Regions from separate parts of the Arthrobacter sp. UYEF3 genome, predicted to be linked through region 3. Evidence: riboswitches for the same ligand, from Rfam matches in the RefSeq annotation. Region 3 holds a riboswitch; each other region holds the start of a gene.

Region 1 (4,962 bases), on a different contig from region 3:
CCAACGTCGCCGGCCCGCGCTGGTCCATGGGCGTCGCGGCCGCCGCCGGGGTGTCGGCCGCGCTGATCGGGATGGCCTGGATTGTCCGGGCGAAGCACCTGCGGATCGGCTTCAACCGCCGTGCCCGGGGGCTGCGGTACTTCCGGGTCGTCCCGGCGGGTACCGCAACGACGGACGGCGTCATCCGGGTGGATAACCCGGACGACGCCGTCGACCGCTGACGCGTCCCTGCCGGGACCCCGCCGGTGTTAGTGCTTGAGCTCGCCCACCACAAAGTCGATGCACTCGAGCAGCGCGGAGACGTCGGCGGGTTCGATCGCCACGAAGGTGGCGATGCGCAGCTGGTTGCGGCCCAGCTTGCGGTACGGCTCGGTATCGACGACGCCGTTGGCGCGCAGGACCTTCGCGATGGCGGTGGCGTCAATCGAGTCGTCGAAGTCGATCGTGGCGATGACGTTGGACCGGTCCTCGGCCTTGGCCACGAACGGCGCGGCGTAGGAGGATGCCTCAGCCCAGCGGTAAATGCGTCCGGCCGAATCGGCGGTCCGCGCGGCGGCGAAGTCAAGGCCGCCGTTGCTGTTGAGCCACTGCACCTGCGCATCCAGGGTCACCAGGGTGGCCAGCGCCGGCGTGTTGTACGTCTGGTTCAGCCGCGAGTTATCGATCGCGGTCTGGAGGTCCAGGAAGTCCGGGATCCAACGCCCGCTGGCCTTGATCCGGGCGGCACGCTCCAGGGCTGCCGGCGAAAACAGGCCAAGCCACAGTCCGCCGTCGGAAGCGAAGTTCTTCTGCGGCGCGAAGTAGTAGACATCGGCCTCCGCCACATCCACATCCAGACCGCCGGCCGCGGAGGTGGCGTCGACCAGCACGAGGGAGCCCTCGTCCGCCCCGGCCACGCGCTTGACCGGGGCGGCGACACCGGTGGACGTTTCGTTCTGCGGCCAGGCATAGGCGTCAATGCCGGCTTCGGCCCGCGACCCTGGGCGGGTACCGGGCTCGGACTTGATGATTGAGGATTCGGCCAGGAACGGCGCCTTATTGGTGGCCGCGGCGAATTTCGAGCCGAACTCGCCGAAGGACAGGTGCTGCGCCTTGTTCTCTACGAGTCCGAAGCTGGCGATGTCCCAGAACGCCGTGGAACCGCCGACGCCGAGGACAACCTCGTAGCCTTCTGGGGCGCGGAAGAAGTCGCTCAGCCCGGTCCGGACCGACCCCACAAGGTTCTTCACCGGCGCCTGGCGGTGCGAGGTACCCAGCAGCGTTGCCGACGCCGCCGACAGTGCCTCCATCTGCTCCGGACGGACCTTTGACGGGCCGGCGCCAAACCGTCCGTCCTTGGGCAGGAGGTTCGCGGGGATGGTGATGCTGGTGTCGCTCACAGTGGCTCCAATTTTCGGCTGGGTGCGTGGCGGGGCTCGGACGGATCCTGGGCAGGTCTCGTTTCGGCCCTGATTTATTCTGCCCGACGGGCCCGGCCGGGCAGGAAATACGTCCGTCATAGTCCGGTCACTGAGACGTCAAACGTTCGGCCCCGGGACCCGGTTAGCGGCGTGCGACCGGGCGGCGACCCGAATTATCCGGAGTAATTCAAAATAGGCTAGGCTGTCCGGTGACGTATGGCGGATCTCGCCCGGGCGCATCCTGCGCGCTGTACGGTGGGAATGACGCAAGGACGGCGCTCGAGGAGCTGAGCTGAATGACGGATCTGATCGACACCACCGAGATGTATCTTCGGACCATCCTGGAACTGGAAGAAGAGAACATCGTCGCCCTCCGCGCCCGGATTGCCGAACGGCTACGGCACTCCGGCCCCACCGTTTCCCAGACCATCGGCCGCATGGAACGGGACGGCCTTGTGGTGGTTTCCGGGGACCGGCATCTCGAACTGACCGTAACGGGCCGGAAGCGCGCCGTCGGTGTCATGCGCAAGCACCGCCTGGCCGAGCGGCTGCTCGCCGACGTCATCGGGCTTGACTGGGCCTATGTCCATGAGGAAGCGTGCCGCTGGGAACACGTGATGAGCGAGCGCGTCGAACGGCGCATTTTCGATCTGCTCAACCACCCGACCGTGTCACCCTACGGAAACCCGATCCCCGGCCTCGCCGAACTCGGCGGCCTCCCGGCGGCGGAAACCACGGACGGTGTGGTTAACCTGCTCGACGCCATGGCCGGCTACGGCGCCGATTCCCGGGTCACCGTGAGCCGGCTGGCCGAGCCCATCCAGGTGGAGCCGGAGCTGCTGGTTCAGCTGGATGAGGGTGGAATCCGTCCCGGCGCCAAGGTGTCGCTGGAACGCGTGGGGGAGTACATCTCGGTGCGGGTGCCGGACTTCGAGGGCGCCCTGGAGCTGCCGCCCGAGGTTGCGGCCCACGTGTTCGTTACGCTCGGGTAACCTGGCACGGTAATTCTCCCGGGGGAAGCCCGGAAGTTGTCCACAAGTGAGATCACGGATTTATTACCGCGCGGCTTGATCCCCTATAGTTGAGCACTAGCACCGATACTAAAGCGTTACCGGATCCGAAGCCGAGCTCTGCCAGCGGATCAGTACACGAGTCACTTTCTGGCAGAGGCGGGGGAACCACTTCCGGCTGTTGATCCAACAGCCTTGGGGTGAAGTCCGCTAGCGGCAAGCAAACTCCACGAGGGGTCCCTTCGACTCCTTTGTGCCTGGATGCCTGCTCCGGCGGACCGGGTCTTTGATCTCTCTGACCCGAATCCGACAGCTAACTTCGCAGGCTCTCCAGAGAGGAACCGTACTTGACCATCCAGACCGTCAGGGGCCGCCGTCGTGCGACCGGTCCCGCTCCCGAGCCGCGCCCGGCCGACGTCCACTACGCCGAGCGCCCGCGCGACGCGCGCCGGGACGAACGCCGCGGACGCCGGAGTCCGCTCCGGCAGATAGCAGACTTCGCCACCGTCAGCGGCGTTGGACAGAAGGCCGGCATCGCACTGGCCTCCACCGGACTGGTCCTCACCGTCGCCGTTCCGGCCACCGGCCCCGTAGTGGCCGCCGACGCCGCCCGCGCCGGCTCGGTTTCTGCCGGTATGCAGCCTGAAGTGAAGGCCGCGGCCGCGCAGATCGACTTCAGCCGCACCGCCGTGGGTACCAAGGTCGACCCGGACGGCAAGCTCAAGCAGTTGCTGGGCGCCCAGTCGGCCGGCACCATCACCCGGGCAGCCTCCGCCGGCAGCCTCGGAGCGCCGTTGGATTCCATGGTCACCGCCTCACCGTTCGGCTACCGGGTCAGTCCCATCACCGGGGCCGTCGGGGAATTTCACCGCGGTCAGGACTACGCCGCCCAGTGCGGCACCGCCGTGCACGCCGCAGCCAGCGGCACCGTTACTTTCACCGGCTGGCACCCTTACGGCGGCGGAAACCGCGTCGTGATCGACCATGGCAACGGCCTGGAGACCACGTACAACCATTTGTCGTCCTCCAGCGTGCGGGTGGGCCAGCAGGTCTCCCGTGGCGATGTGGTGGCGATGAGCGGGACCACCGGCGCCTCCACCGGCTGCCACCTCCACTTCGAGGTAATGGTCAACGGAGAAGTTGTTGACCCGCTGGGCTGGCTCTAAGCCGAGCCGATGGACGACTCGCATTTCTGTGACTCGCCGTGATCTGAATGTGACATTGAGTCCCGACTGCTGTACCGTAGGAAGCACGCCAACTTCTCCGAAGTTGGCGCTCTTGAGTGGATTGCCTAGCTCTGCCACCGCTCAAGGTCCGTTCGCATTACATCGTCTGGCAGGGGCGGGGGAACCAATTTTGGTCTTCGCAAGAAGGCCTTGGGGTTAAGTCGCAAAGCTTCCCAGGAAGCAGCGCGGCCGGGTGACTCCCATCCGAATCCGACAGCTCACCTCGTAGGCATTGGGAGAGGCTACTTTCATGTCTTCACGCCACAATGCTGCGCGTTTTCGCGCTGGCGCGGCTCAATTGAGCCCGCTGCACTCCATGCTCCGTGTTGCCCTTGCCGGCGCCCGGACCGGATCGCACACCGCAGTTCCCGCTTTTGGCGCGTCTTCGCAGTACACCCTTCGCTAAAGAAACCCGTTTCGGGGCGATCCGGCGTACCCCCAAGATGCCGGAGCGTACTCAGTGCCGCCTGTACAACAGCGCGGACACAAGGCTCACGAAAGAGAGAACTGAATGACTACTCGTGCAACTGCACGCCACCGCGCGGAGGTCACCCAGACCAACTCGCTGGCTGTTATTGCCAAGGCCGTCGGCGAGAACGCCGGTGGCATGGGTCGTCAGGCCGCGGTTATCGCTGCAGCCTCCGGCCTGGTCCTGACCAGCGGTATCGCAGCCAACGCTGCCGAGACCAACGTTCAGCGCGAATCGACCTCCGCTTCCGCCATGGAAGTACAGTCCACCGCACCGGCCACGATCTCCGCGGCCTCCAGCATCGCGATCTCCTACGACAAGACGTCCGTCACCACGGCCCCGGCTCCGGTCGTCGAGGCGCCCAAGCCCGTCGTCAAGGTTCAGGAAGCTGTCGCTTCCACTGATACCGCCGCTTCCAACGGCACCGCGGCCCGCGGCGCCGCGGCCACCGGCACTCCGGCAACCGCCTCCCCGGCAGCCAAGGCTCCGGCTGCTGTCAGCGGCATGGGTGCTTCGATTGCTGCGGCTGCCTACGCGCAGATGGGCGTTTCCCAGGACTGCACCATGCTTGTCACGAACGCGCTGGCTGCGGTGGGCATCAACTACCACGGCTGGCCGGCAGGATACCTTTCCCTGGGCCGTACGGTAAGCGCCGCCGAGGCGCAGCCGGGCGACATCGCCTACTACCAGAACGGCGGCATGGGCATGGCCCACATCGCTGTCTATGTCGGCAACGGCATGGCCGTCCACGGCGGCTGGAACGGTGGGACCACCGCGCTGTACAGCGTCAACGTCGGTTCCGGTCCGGTCTTCATCCGCGTCGGCGGCTAACACCGGCTAAAACGCAGCCCGACTCC
Region 2 (4,962 bases), on a different contig from region 3:
GGTCTTCATCCGCGCTTGGAAGTCGCGAACCAGTTACCGCCCGGACGCCGCACGGTTGCCCGCCTGGCTGATCGGAATCACCCGGAATGCCATTACCGACGCCTTGTCTGCCCGCTCCCGTCGACGGGACGTTGAAGGGGCCGCCCTGCAGTTGGTCAACGATCCCGCAGCCAGCCCGGGCAGGCCGACCGCCGACACGCTGGCGGACCGCCTGACACTGGACGACGAACTCGAGCGGCTGGGCAACCCCCAGACAGCCATCATGCGGCTGGCGTTCTACGAGGATCTGACCCACGACCAGATCTCGTCCCGGCTCAACCTTCCGCTTGGCACGGTCAAGAGCCATATCCGTCGTAGCCTTGCCCGGCTGCGGTCCCGGTTGGAGGTGGAACATGGATCATCCTGACGATGATCTCCTCGATCTGCTGGCGCTGGGTGAACGGCCCGCCAGCGAGGCGGAGTCGGTCCACCTGGACAGCTGCAATGAGTGCCGGGCGATGCTCAACGCGCTGCAAAATACCGTGTTTGCAGCGACGATCAATCCGGAACACGTGCAGCTGGAGGCGCCGGGCAGCCATAACTGGGCCGCTATCCATCAGGCACTGGGGCTGTCCCCGGCCCTGGCCGGGGATCCGCTGCTGCGCCCGCCCGCGGTCATCGCCGGGCGCCCCTACGAGGGCACGGCCCGCGGGGGGCTCCACGCTGAACCGAGGCCGCTCACACCCGATACCCGGCAGCCTGGCAGGCGCAGGCCGCGGCACAGCCCGCGCGGACGGTCGTGGGTCCTGGGCTTGGCGGCGGGGGTCGCGCTGGGCGCCGCCGGCGCGTGGACGGCATTGACCTTTCTTGGCTCCGCCGAGCCGCCGGTGTCAGCCCCGACACCACCGCCCACGGCGGCAGTCGTCGCTGAAGCAGCACTGGGTCCGCTGGCGGGGCACTCCGCCAGCGGCACTGCGCTCGTGGAGAGGCTCCCGGACGGAACCCGGCAGTTGATTATCAGCCTTCCCGAGGAGAAGCTCACGGGTTTCCGCGAGGTCTGGATGGCATCCGCGGATCTGTCCAAGATGGTCAGCCTGGGGGTCCTGGGCCAGGGACCGGGTGCCTTTGTCATCCCTGGCGGCCTCAACCTGGCCGACTATCCGGTGCTCGACGTTTCCAACGAGCCCTACGATGGGGATCCGGCCCACTCCGCGGAGAGCATCGCGCGGGGGAAGTTCACGGTGGCGGGTTGACCGGGACGAGCCCCGCCGTGAGGCGACGGCGGCGCAGACACGACAAAATGGACCCATGAGCGATGCCGGCGACTTCATTGACGGGGCGCTGCAGAATGAAAGCTCATGGCAGCGGGCCGAGGAAGCGCAGGCCCGTTTTGGTCCGGAACTGAAGTGCTACGGCGCTTCGGTCGGCGCGGTCCGCGGCACGGTCCGGGACGCGCTCCGCCGCTACCGGATCCTGGGCCGCGACGAACTGACCGCGCTCAGCTCGGAATTGTGGGCGGTCCCCGTCTTCGAACGGCGCCTCGCCGCCGTCGTGCTCCTGCAGTCCTGTGTGGCCATGCTGGACAACTCGGACCTGACCCGGATCGAGGGCTTCGTGCGCGGCTCAGGGTTCCGCGAGCTGGCGGATCCACTGGCGGTCGACGTCGTCGGACCGCTCATCGCTGGCCTCGACGGCGCCCGCAGGAGCCGTTCCGAGGCGGTCCTGGAGCGGTGGCGGAAGGATCCGGACCCGCGGCTTCGGCGTTCGGCTGCACTGGTGCGCGAGGCGATTGATGCTGCCAGTGGCCTGGCGTCCCCAAAGCGCTCCCGGCCGGGTTAGATGGCGGGACGGCGTTCCACCACGGCGTACGCCCTGCCGTCCAGGAACTGCCAGCCGGTCACCACCATAAAACCGAGCGAATCCACCCGGTCGTTAAGGACGTGGATATCGAAGCCGCCGTCGCGCGGTTCGGCGTCCCAGGTGGCCACATGGATTTCCCTCTCCTCGAGAACCAGCAGCTCGGTATTGACGTCAAAGTCCCCCTGCGGCTGATCGGTCAACTGGCAGATTGCGACACAGGGGCTGTTCATGAGGACCTCCACTCGGTGTGCGCTTAATGCCTTTATCCTATGCGTGCCGCATATCGGCGAACTAGGGATATTCCCCGCAACGACACGCCTGCGTTACCTGAATGTGACATTGCCGCCCAACTCCGTTACCGTTGTTGGGTGCCTGTTGTATCCGATACGGGCGCTCCCGAGCCGATTGCCTAACTCTGCCGCGGCCCGGGATCCGAATGCAACCTTCTGGCAGGGACGGGGAAACCACATTCGACCTGCAATTTTGACAGGTCTTGGGGTGAAGCCGCACAGCGCCCGTTCTGACGGGCCCGCGGCCGGGTGCCTCCCATCCGAATCCGACAGCTCACCTCGCAGGCATTGGGAGAGGCTACATACATGTTCTCAAGCACTACTGCTGCGCGCCATCGCTCCGACGCCACCGCCGGTCGGTCCTCAGCATTTTCCGTGAAGTCAGGCACCATCGGCCGCCAGGCCGCAGTAATCCTTGCAGCCTCCGGACTCGTCCTCACCAGCGGCATGGCGGCCAACGCCGCCGCTGCACCGGTACAGCTCGACGCAGGCCCCGCATCGAACGTTGACGTCACCAGCAAAGTCTCGACGCCGGTCACGGCCGATTCCGCCGTGCAGGTCAGCTTCGACCGTTCTGCCGTCGCAACGTCGCCGGCTCCCGTAACCGAGCAGCCAGCCGCAGTCCCGGCAGTCGCCGTTGCCGCGACCGTCGCCGTTGCGCCGGTCGCGGTGCAGGCTCCGGCCGCACCCAGGATCACCGCTCCCAAGATCACCGTACAGGCGGCCCCGGCGAAGGCACCGGCCCCCGCGGCGGCGGCCGGTGGCGTCAATGCCGCCATGCTCGCGTCCGCCTACGCCCAGATCGGCATCATCCAGGACTGCACCGCCATGGTGGAGAAGGCCCTCGGCGCGGCCGGTCACCCGGTGGGCGACCTCGGTCCCCAGCAGTTCCTGGGCCACGGGACCGTAGTGGCAACCCCGCAGCCCGGCGACATGATCGTCCAGGCCGGCCACGTCGGCATCTATGCCGGCAACGGCCAGGTAATCAGCGGCGGCATGAACGGAACCAACCAGACCATCGTGCACCCGCTGTCCTGGCTGACCGCCACCGGCGGCGTGACGTTCGTCCGCGCCTAAAGCGTAATCAGGGCTGAAGAACCCCTCTTCACTGGCCACTGGCCGGCTGTCGTTAAGACAGCCGGCCAGTGGCCTTTGTCGGGCTGGAGTACCGCAGCAACACAACCCCGTTGCCAAACGTCCGGGTCTCGACGAGCGTGAGCGGGGTGGTGCTGTCCGCGGGTTTGAACAAGGGTGTCCCGCGGCCAATCAGCACCGGATGAACGTAGATCCAATACTCGTCGATGAGCCCGAGCCGGCGGAAGGAGTCGGCCAGGTCGGCCCCGCCAAGGGCCAGGTCACCACCGGATTGGGCCTTCAATGCCAGGACGTCATCGACGACGACGTCGCGCACCACTGTGGAATTCGCGCCGGCACCCTCGAGGGTCCTGGAATAGACAACCTTGGGCATCTCCCGCCAAATTCCGGCGAACTCGACCATGGACGGCGTGCTGGACGGGTCGTGGTCCGCCGTCGGCCAGAAGGCGTCCATCAGCTCATAGGTGACGCGGCCCTCCAGAAACGCGTCCATGCTGCGGGATCTTTCGTTGAAATGGCTGTGGAGTTCCTCGTCCACCATGTGCCAACCAATGTCCCGGTTGTGACCCTCCACGAACCCGTCGAGTGATACCTGCAGTGCCAGGATGATCTTCCGCATGGCCTGAGCCTACGCGCCGGCTGCCGGCGCGGAAAAATGGCACTGGGCCCCGCAATCAGCAAGATGCTGCCGGTCTGTTGTCCGCTGATGCTGGCAGCATCGGTTGGAGCCAAATTCGGCAACATCATGCCGGCTAGTGCCAACCGTACGGCCCTTGCCGCGGCTGCCGCCATCCGGCTCGAGGAGTTGCTGCAGCAGGCCCGTCAGGCCGATGAGCAGCAGCAGCGCGCCCGCGAGTTTCGGGCCGGTGCTTCTTGAGCTGAGTGACTTCCTCACCACGACGCTGCATGGTGGGCGCCCCGCACTGATTTCCGAACTCAGTGCTTGGCGCCTTTGGCCGCTACCGGCACGGCGAACGACTTGGCGGCCCTCGAGCCTGCAGCGGCGCTAGCGGCGATGGTGACCAAAGCGCCCAGGAGCAGCGCGGCATCTTCCCCAGGTTGCAGCACATGGAGTTGGTTGCCAATGCTGGCTGCTGCCACGGGGACGCCCAGCTGGGCAGCCGAGATGACGCCCAGCGGCAGGGGGACCCCAAAGGCCCTTAACCCGGCGTGGAGCAGCACCGTCCCGAGCCCCAAAGATAAGCCCAGGAAGATCATGTCCGGATGCCCGGCGAGGTCACGGAGGTTCAAGGAGGCACCCAGCCACACGAAAAAAATCGGGCCCAGGAAGCCGTCGCTGACGCCGAAGAGCTGCCGTGCCAGCCGCCGCGGTTCGCCGACGGCTGCCACCGCCAGGCCGAGCGAGAACCCGGCCAGCATTACCGAGACGTGGCCGAAGCTGGCGACCCCGGCCAGCGCGAAGAGCAGAACCAGCTGAATGCGCAGCTCCAAGGCAAACTTGCGGTCCTCCGAGAGCCGGTGCATGCGCCGGCGGGTACCGCTGCGCTCCAGCGAGCGCAGCGCGAAGAAGAGCGCCACGGCGCATGCCCCCACAGCGAGCGCTCCGAGGGCTGCGCGGCCGGCGTTCGGGGGGTCCACCGCCAGCGGCAGCGCGACAATGCAGGCGATGTCAGCCAACGCCACCTGGGCGGTCATGGCCACCACCTGCGGCCCGCCCAGGCGCAGGGAATCGACAATCGGGAGGACCAGCGCGGCCGATGAGGAGGCCAGCAGCACC
Region 3 (4,962 bases):
CGAACCGGTGACCATCGAGACGCCGGTCAGCACCACCATCGGCACGGCGTTTACCAAGCCCACCCCGTTGGTGGTCCCCATCCTGCGGGCGGGACTCGGCATGCTGGAAGGCATGACCAAGCTTGTCCCCACCGCCGAGGTGGGCTTCCTTGGCATGGCCCGCGATGAGGAGACCCTGGACATCATCACCTACGCCGAGCGTCTGCCGGAGAATCTGACCGACCGGCAGATCTTCGTCCTGGACCCGATGCTCGCCACCGGCGGCACGCTGCGAGAGGCGATCAAGTTCCTCTTCAAGCGCGGCGCCTCGGACGTTACCTGCATCTGCCTGCTGGCCGCACCGGAGGGTCTGGCTAAGCTGGAAGAGGAGCTCTCGGACGCCAACGTGACTATAGTGCTGGCCTCGATCGACGAGAAGCTCAACGAGAAGTCCTACATTGTCCCCGGCCTGGGCGACGCCGGCGACAGGCTGTACGGCATCGCCGTCTAAGCAACAGCGTGGGGTTCCCGTGGACTGCGCCGGGGTCTAGCCTGAGCCCATGGACTGGAAACTTGAACTCGTGTTGGTCCCCGTGTCCGATGTGGACCGAGCCAAAGATTTTTACGTAAACAAGGTGGGCTTCAACGCCGACTACGACGAGCGCCCCTCGGACAGCATGAGGTTTGTCCAGCTGACGCCGCCGGGCTCCGGTTGCTCGATTGCTATTGGCGAGGGCCTCACCGATGCCCCGCCCGGCACCGCCCCCAGCCTGCAACTCGTGGTCAGCGACATCCAGGCCGCCCACCGGCAGCTCAAGGACAACGGCGTGGACGTCAGCGACGTCGACGTCCAGGACTGGGGGCAGTTCGTCTACTTCGCCGACCCCGACGGCAACAAATGGGCTGTGCAGTACATCCCCAGCCGCCCGAACGGCTGACCGCCCGCTCCCCGGGGGCGTCGCCCCGGGCGGGCACACGCGAGGCCCCGGATCCGGTGGATCCAGGGCCTCGCCATCGGTTTATAGGCTTCCGGCAGTGCGGCTCAGTACCAGTTATTCGCATAGTGGAAGTTCAGGGCGCCGCACGGTGAGCCGTAGCGCTCCTGAACGTACTGCAGGCCCCAGTTGATCTGGGTCCGGTAGTTGGTCAGGTAATCCGGTCCCGCGCTGGCCATCTTTTCGGCCGGCAGGGATTGGACCACGCCGTAGGCGCCGCTGCTGGCGTTTGTGGCGGTGGTCCTCCAGTCGGATTCCCTGGTCCATAGCTTCAGCAGGCACTGCATCTCACTTGCCGCCCAGCCGTGGGCCGGCAGCTGCGCGGCGGCATACGCCTGTGCGCCGGCGGGATCGTCGACGGCGACCGGCTGCACCGGTGCCGGCGGAGCCGCGGGGGCCGGGGCAGCGACAGGGGCCGGGGCCGGCGGAGCGATAGGAGCCGGGGCAGGGGCCGGCGGTGCTGCCGGGGCGGGAGCTTCGGCGGGCTTGTTCTCGGAGGCCTGTGCCTCCACGCTGACTGCGGAGGGGGATGCAGGGATGTTGCTGCCGAGCCGTTCGAGGTCCAGAAGCTGCATCGAAGCCGCCTTGGAGGCTTCGGCCGGGTGGGGCGCGGTGCCGGAGGCCTGACCCGCGGCTCCGACTCCGAGCAGCACCGCGAGGGCGGTGGCCACGACGAGGGCGCGCTTGCCTTTGGACGGTACGCCGACGGCGGGCCGGGCACGTTTGCCTTTGCCAGCGGGCCGGGGCCCGGCCGGGCGCGGTGCCGGCTCGGCGCGGTGGCGCGCGGCATCGGCTTCGAACGTCTGTTCAGTGCCTTCTGGGCGTGATTGTGCCTTAAAGTCAGTCATATTCGCCTCTCAACGCCTACGGAGTAGCTGTCGGGTTCGGATGTGAAATCCGGCCGCACGGAATCGCGTCGTGGCGGCTCGACCCTAAGGGTGCATGGATGCAGGATGCCCGGGAACTCTGGGTCCCCCGTCTCTGCCTGGTCCATCGGAATCCGGGAAGCGGCAGAGTGTGGCGTAAGTCCGGATGTGCGGCCAGATCGACTGGCGCACCCTAAAACGGTACCTGACTTCGAGCCAGAAGTCACATTTCGGTAACGACGTCTCCTGGAAGCGGCGTGGCGGCTTGTCCTATGGCGAGGCCTGGGCGGCCAGTTCGACGGGACCCCGCCCGGTGCACGTTGCCGAACGTCGAGTCTGCACGGAACCGTCGAATCGGCGGGTGCGCGGTCCCCGCATACCCCGCGCCCGCCTACCCTGCCAGCAGGTACACGCTGGTCCCGCCGATGGTCTGGGCGTCGAAGTTGGCTGCCACCCAGGAGGCGATCCGCGCGGCGTCGTCGGAACCGCTTTGGCCCTGCATCATGCGGCCCGCAATGAAGTAGTGGATTTTCCAATCGGCCACGTACTGCTGGAATTGCTTGAGCGTTGGGGCAGGGTCGGTGCCGTTGAACCCGCCCACGGCCATCACGGGCAGCCCGGTGGCCAGCTGGTAGCCGGCGGCGTTGTTGGATCCGACGACGGCGGCGGCCTAGGTGAAGTTGCCGGCGCCTGCTTGCAACGCCGTCGCGAGGGTAGCGGACGGTGTGCTGGCCCCGAGCAGGCCACCCATTCCGCCCGCCGCGCCTCCGCCCGGCACCGGTGGACGCGCCGTTGAGGTTCACTCCCGGGGTGCCGCCAAACGCGCCGACGCCGCCAAGGACCGCCGGGAACCCGGCCCCGCCCCGGGCGGCCACTGCCGGACCGGCGCTCACGATCGAGCCGCTGTGAGCGGTCGAGGCGGTCGACAACGAGTAGGACAGCGGGTCCGGCCAGGGCGGCGGCGACAGCGAGCACCGCCGTCGTGCGCGCCACCAGCCCATAGGCCGCCGGGCCGCCCGGCCTGAGCCCTGCCGCCTTGAAGCCCGGCACCGCGGAGGCCAGCACCGCGCCGGCGGCGGCGAGCGAGGCCAGCAGGATCACCCAACGCAGCCATGGAACGTATGCCGGCGTGCGGCCAAGGAGTTCGGCGGCCATCGCCCCGGCCGCCAGGAGGGCCGCGGCGAGCACCGTAGCCGCCGCGCGCTGGTCCCGGCGCTGCCAGAGCAGCACCCCGCCCAGCCCCGCGAGCCCCGCGATGCCGGGCGCCAGCGCCGCCATGTAGTACGGGTGGATGATCCCGGCCATGAGGCTGAACGTCAGGCCGGTGACCGCCACCCAGGAGCCCCAGATGATGACCGAGGCCCGCACGGCGTCGGTCCGCGGGGCCCGCCTTCCGAGCCAGAGCAGTCCCGCCCCGAGCAGCAGCACCGCGGGCAGCAGCCAGGCGATCTGGCCGCCGAAGTCGCTGTTGAAGAGCCGGAACGGTCCAGGGGTACCCCAGGCATTGCCGCCGCCCACGCTCCCGGTTTCGTCGCCGTTGAGCCGGCCCAGGCCGTTGTAGCCGAGAGTCAGTTCCAGGATGGAGTTGTTTTGCGAGCCGCCGATGTACGGTCGGTCCGCTGCCGGGATGAGTTCGACGGCGGCCAGCCACCAGCCGGCCGCGACGGCCATGGCCGCGCCCGTGGCGAGGAGGTGCAGGAGGCGTCTGCCCAGCCCCACCGGTGCCGCCACCAGGTAGGCCAGGGCGAAACCGGGGACAACCAGCAGGACCTGCAGCTGCTTGGTAAGGAAGCCAAAGCCCAGGAGCGCCCCGCCGAACAGGAGCCAGCGCAGGCGGGCGTCCTGGATGGAGCGCAGCACGGCGTAGGCGGCCGCGGTCATCAGTAGCACCAGCAGGGCGTCCGGGTTGTTGAACCGGAACATCAGCACGGCCACCGGGGTCAGTGCCATGACAGCTCCGGCGAGCAGCCCGGCGCGGTGGGCCAGTCGTGCATCGGCCGTTGCGGGGGCGGCGGCCCGGCGGACCGCCAGATAGACCAGCCAAGCGGTGCCGACCCCCATGAGTGCCTGGGGGACCAGGACGCTCCAGGAGCTCAGGCCGAAGAGACGTACAGACAGCCCCATCACCCACAACGACGCCGGCGGCTTGTCCACGGTGATGGCGTTCGCGGCATCGGAGGAGCCGAAGAACCAGGCCGCCCAATCCTGCGAGCCGGCCTGTGCCGCGGCGGAGTAGAAAGCGTTGGCCCAGCCGGAGGCGCCGAGGTTCCACAGGTACAGTCCGGCCGTGGCCAGCAGCAGGGCCGCCAGTTCCAGTCGTGGCCGCAGGTTCCGGGTGCCGCTGCGACGGGCGTCGACGCGACGGCTGCCGGCGACTGGTGACTCCGCGTCGGCGTGGCGGGGATTCAAGGTGTGGGTCATGGCGGCCTAGACCCCCAGCTTGTAGACCGTGGCGGTGCCTACGGTCTGGGCCCGGTAGTTGGCCGCTACCCACGCGGCGACCTCGGAATTGCCGCCGCGGCCCCCGCCAAGGCCGCCCATCCGGCCGCCGGAGATGAAGTAGCCGATCTCGCCGCTGCCCACCATGGCCTTGAACTGGTCGAGTGTCGGGTAGGGGTCGCCGCCGTTCCAGCCGCCGAGTGCGATCACGCTGGTGCCGGTGGCGAGTTCCAGGCTAGCGGCCTGGGTGGCGCCGGAGACAATCGCGGACCACCTGGCGCCGGAGGACTTCAACAGTGCGGCCAGCTCCGGCGAGGCCGTTTCGCCGCCGGGGGCACCGCCGGCAGCACGTTCGGGGGCCCCGCTGATGCCGCCGAACGAGCGGTCGCCGTCGGCCCGGCCGGCCGCCCCGAAACCGCCTCCCATAGTGGAGGCGGCGGGCCCGGACGTGGGGATCGAACCGGAGTGCGGCTGGGCGGTGGTCGCCAGCGTCCAGGCGGTGGTCCCCAGCCCGCCGGCCAGCAGGGAGAGGATCACGATGCCGGCCGTGGCTGTCCTTTGGAGCCGGGCCGGGAGCGCCGCCAGACCGTCAACCCGCAGGAGCAGCGCCGCGGCAGCCAGCACGCCCAGCACGACGGCGAGGACGCGTAGCCCGGGAAGCCAGGCGGGGTCGCGGCCCAGGA

What was found. Region 3 has a riboswitch for cyclic di-AMP ahead of ABIB14_RS12970 (aggregation-promoting factor C-terminal-like domain-containing protein). Riboswitches for the same ligand answer to the same signal wherever they lie in the genome.
Region 1: another riboswitch for cyclic di-AMP. It lies ahead of ABIB14_RS01920 (M23 family metallopeptidase); the one in region 3 lies ahead of ABIB14_RS12970 (aggregation-promoting factor C-terminal-like domain-containing protein).
Region 2: another riboswitch for cyclic di-AMP. It lies ahead of ABIB14_RS16020 (hypothetical protein); the one in region 3 lies ahead of ABIB14_RS12970 (aggregation-promoting factor C-terminal-like domain-containing protein).

Annotation. Positions count from the first base shown of each region.
Region 1 covers NZ_JBEPNK010000002.1:96,121-101,082, forward strand. The annotation lists gene ABIB14_RS01905 (MFS transporter) at 1-221, shown strand, start outside; gene serC (phosphoserine transaminase) at 249-1,379, opposite strand; gene ABIB14_RS01915 (iron-dependent transcriptional repressor DtxR) at 1,697-2,392, shown strand; cyclic di-AMP (ydaO/yuaA leader) riboswitch at 2,542-2,753, shown strand; gene ABIB14_RS01920 (M23 family metallopeptidase) at 2,758-3,576, shown strand; cyclic di-AMP (ydaO/yuaA leader) riboswitch at 3,713-3,882, shown strand; gene ABIB14_RS01925 (NlpC/P60 family protein) at 4,148-4,936, shown strand.
Region 2 covers NZ_JBEPNK010000028.1:2,280-7,241, reverse strand. The annotation lists gene ABIB14_RS16040 (RNA polymerase sigma factor) at 1-406, shown strand, start outside; gene ABIB14_RS16035 (anti-sigma factor) at 393-1,232, shown strand; gene ABIB14_RS16030 (DNA alkylation repair protein) at 1,288-1,818, shown strand; gene ABIB14_RS16025 (hypothetical protein) at 1,815-2,069, opposite strand; cyclic di-AMP (ydaO/yuaA leader) riboswitch at 2,246-2,431, shown strand; gene ABIB14_RS16020 (hypothetical protein) at 2,436-3,206, shown strand; gene ABIB14_RS16015 (dihydrofolate reductase family protein) at 3,259-3,843, opposite strand; gene ABIB14_RS16010 (hypothetical protein) at 3,880-4,101, shown strand; gene ABIB14_RS16005 (cation:proton antiporter) at 4,161-4,962, opposite strand, start outside.
Region 3 covers NZ_JBEPNK010000018.1:13,984-18,945, forward strand. The annotation lists gene upp (uracil phosphoribosyltransferase) at 1-490, shown strand, start outside; gene ABIB14_RS12965 (glyoxalase superfamily protein) at 540-917, shown strand; gene ABIB14_RS12970 (aggregation-promoting factor C-terminal-like domain-containing protein) at 1,022-1,822, opposite strand; cyclic di-AMP (ydaO/yuaA leader) riboswitch at 1,821-1,990, opposite strand; gene ABIB14_RS12975 (mannosyltransferase YkcB-related protein) at 2,232-2,447, opposite strand; gene ABIB14_RS12980 (ArnT family glycosyltransferase) at 2,447-4,261, opposite strand; gene ABIB14_RS12985 (glycosyltransferase family 39 protein) at 4,268-4,962, opposite strand, start outside.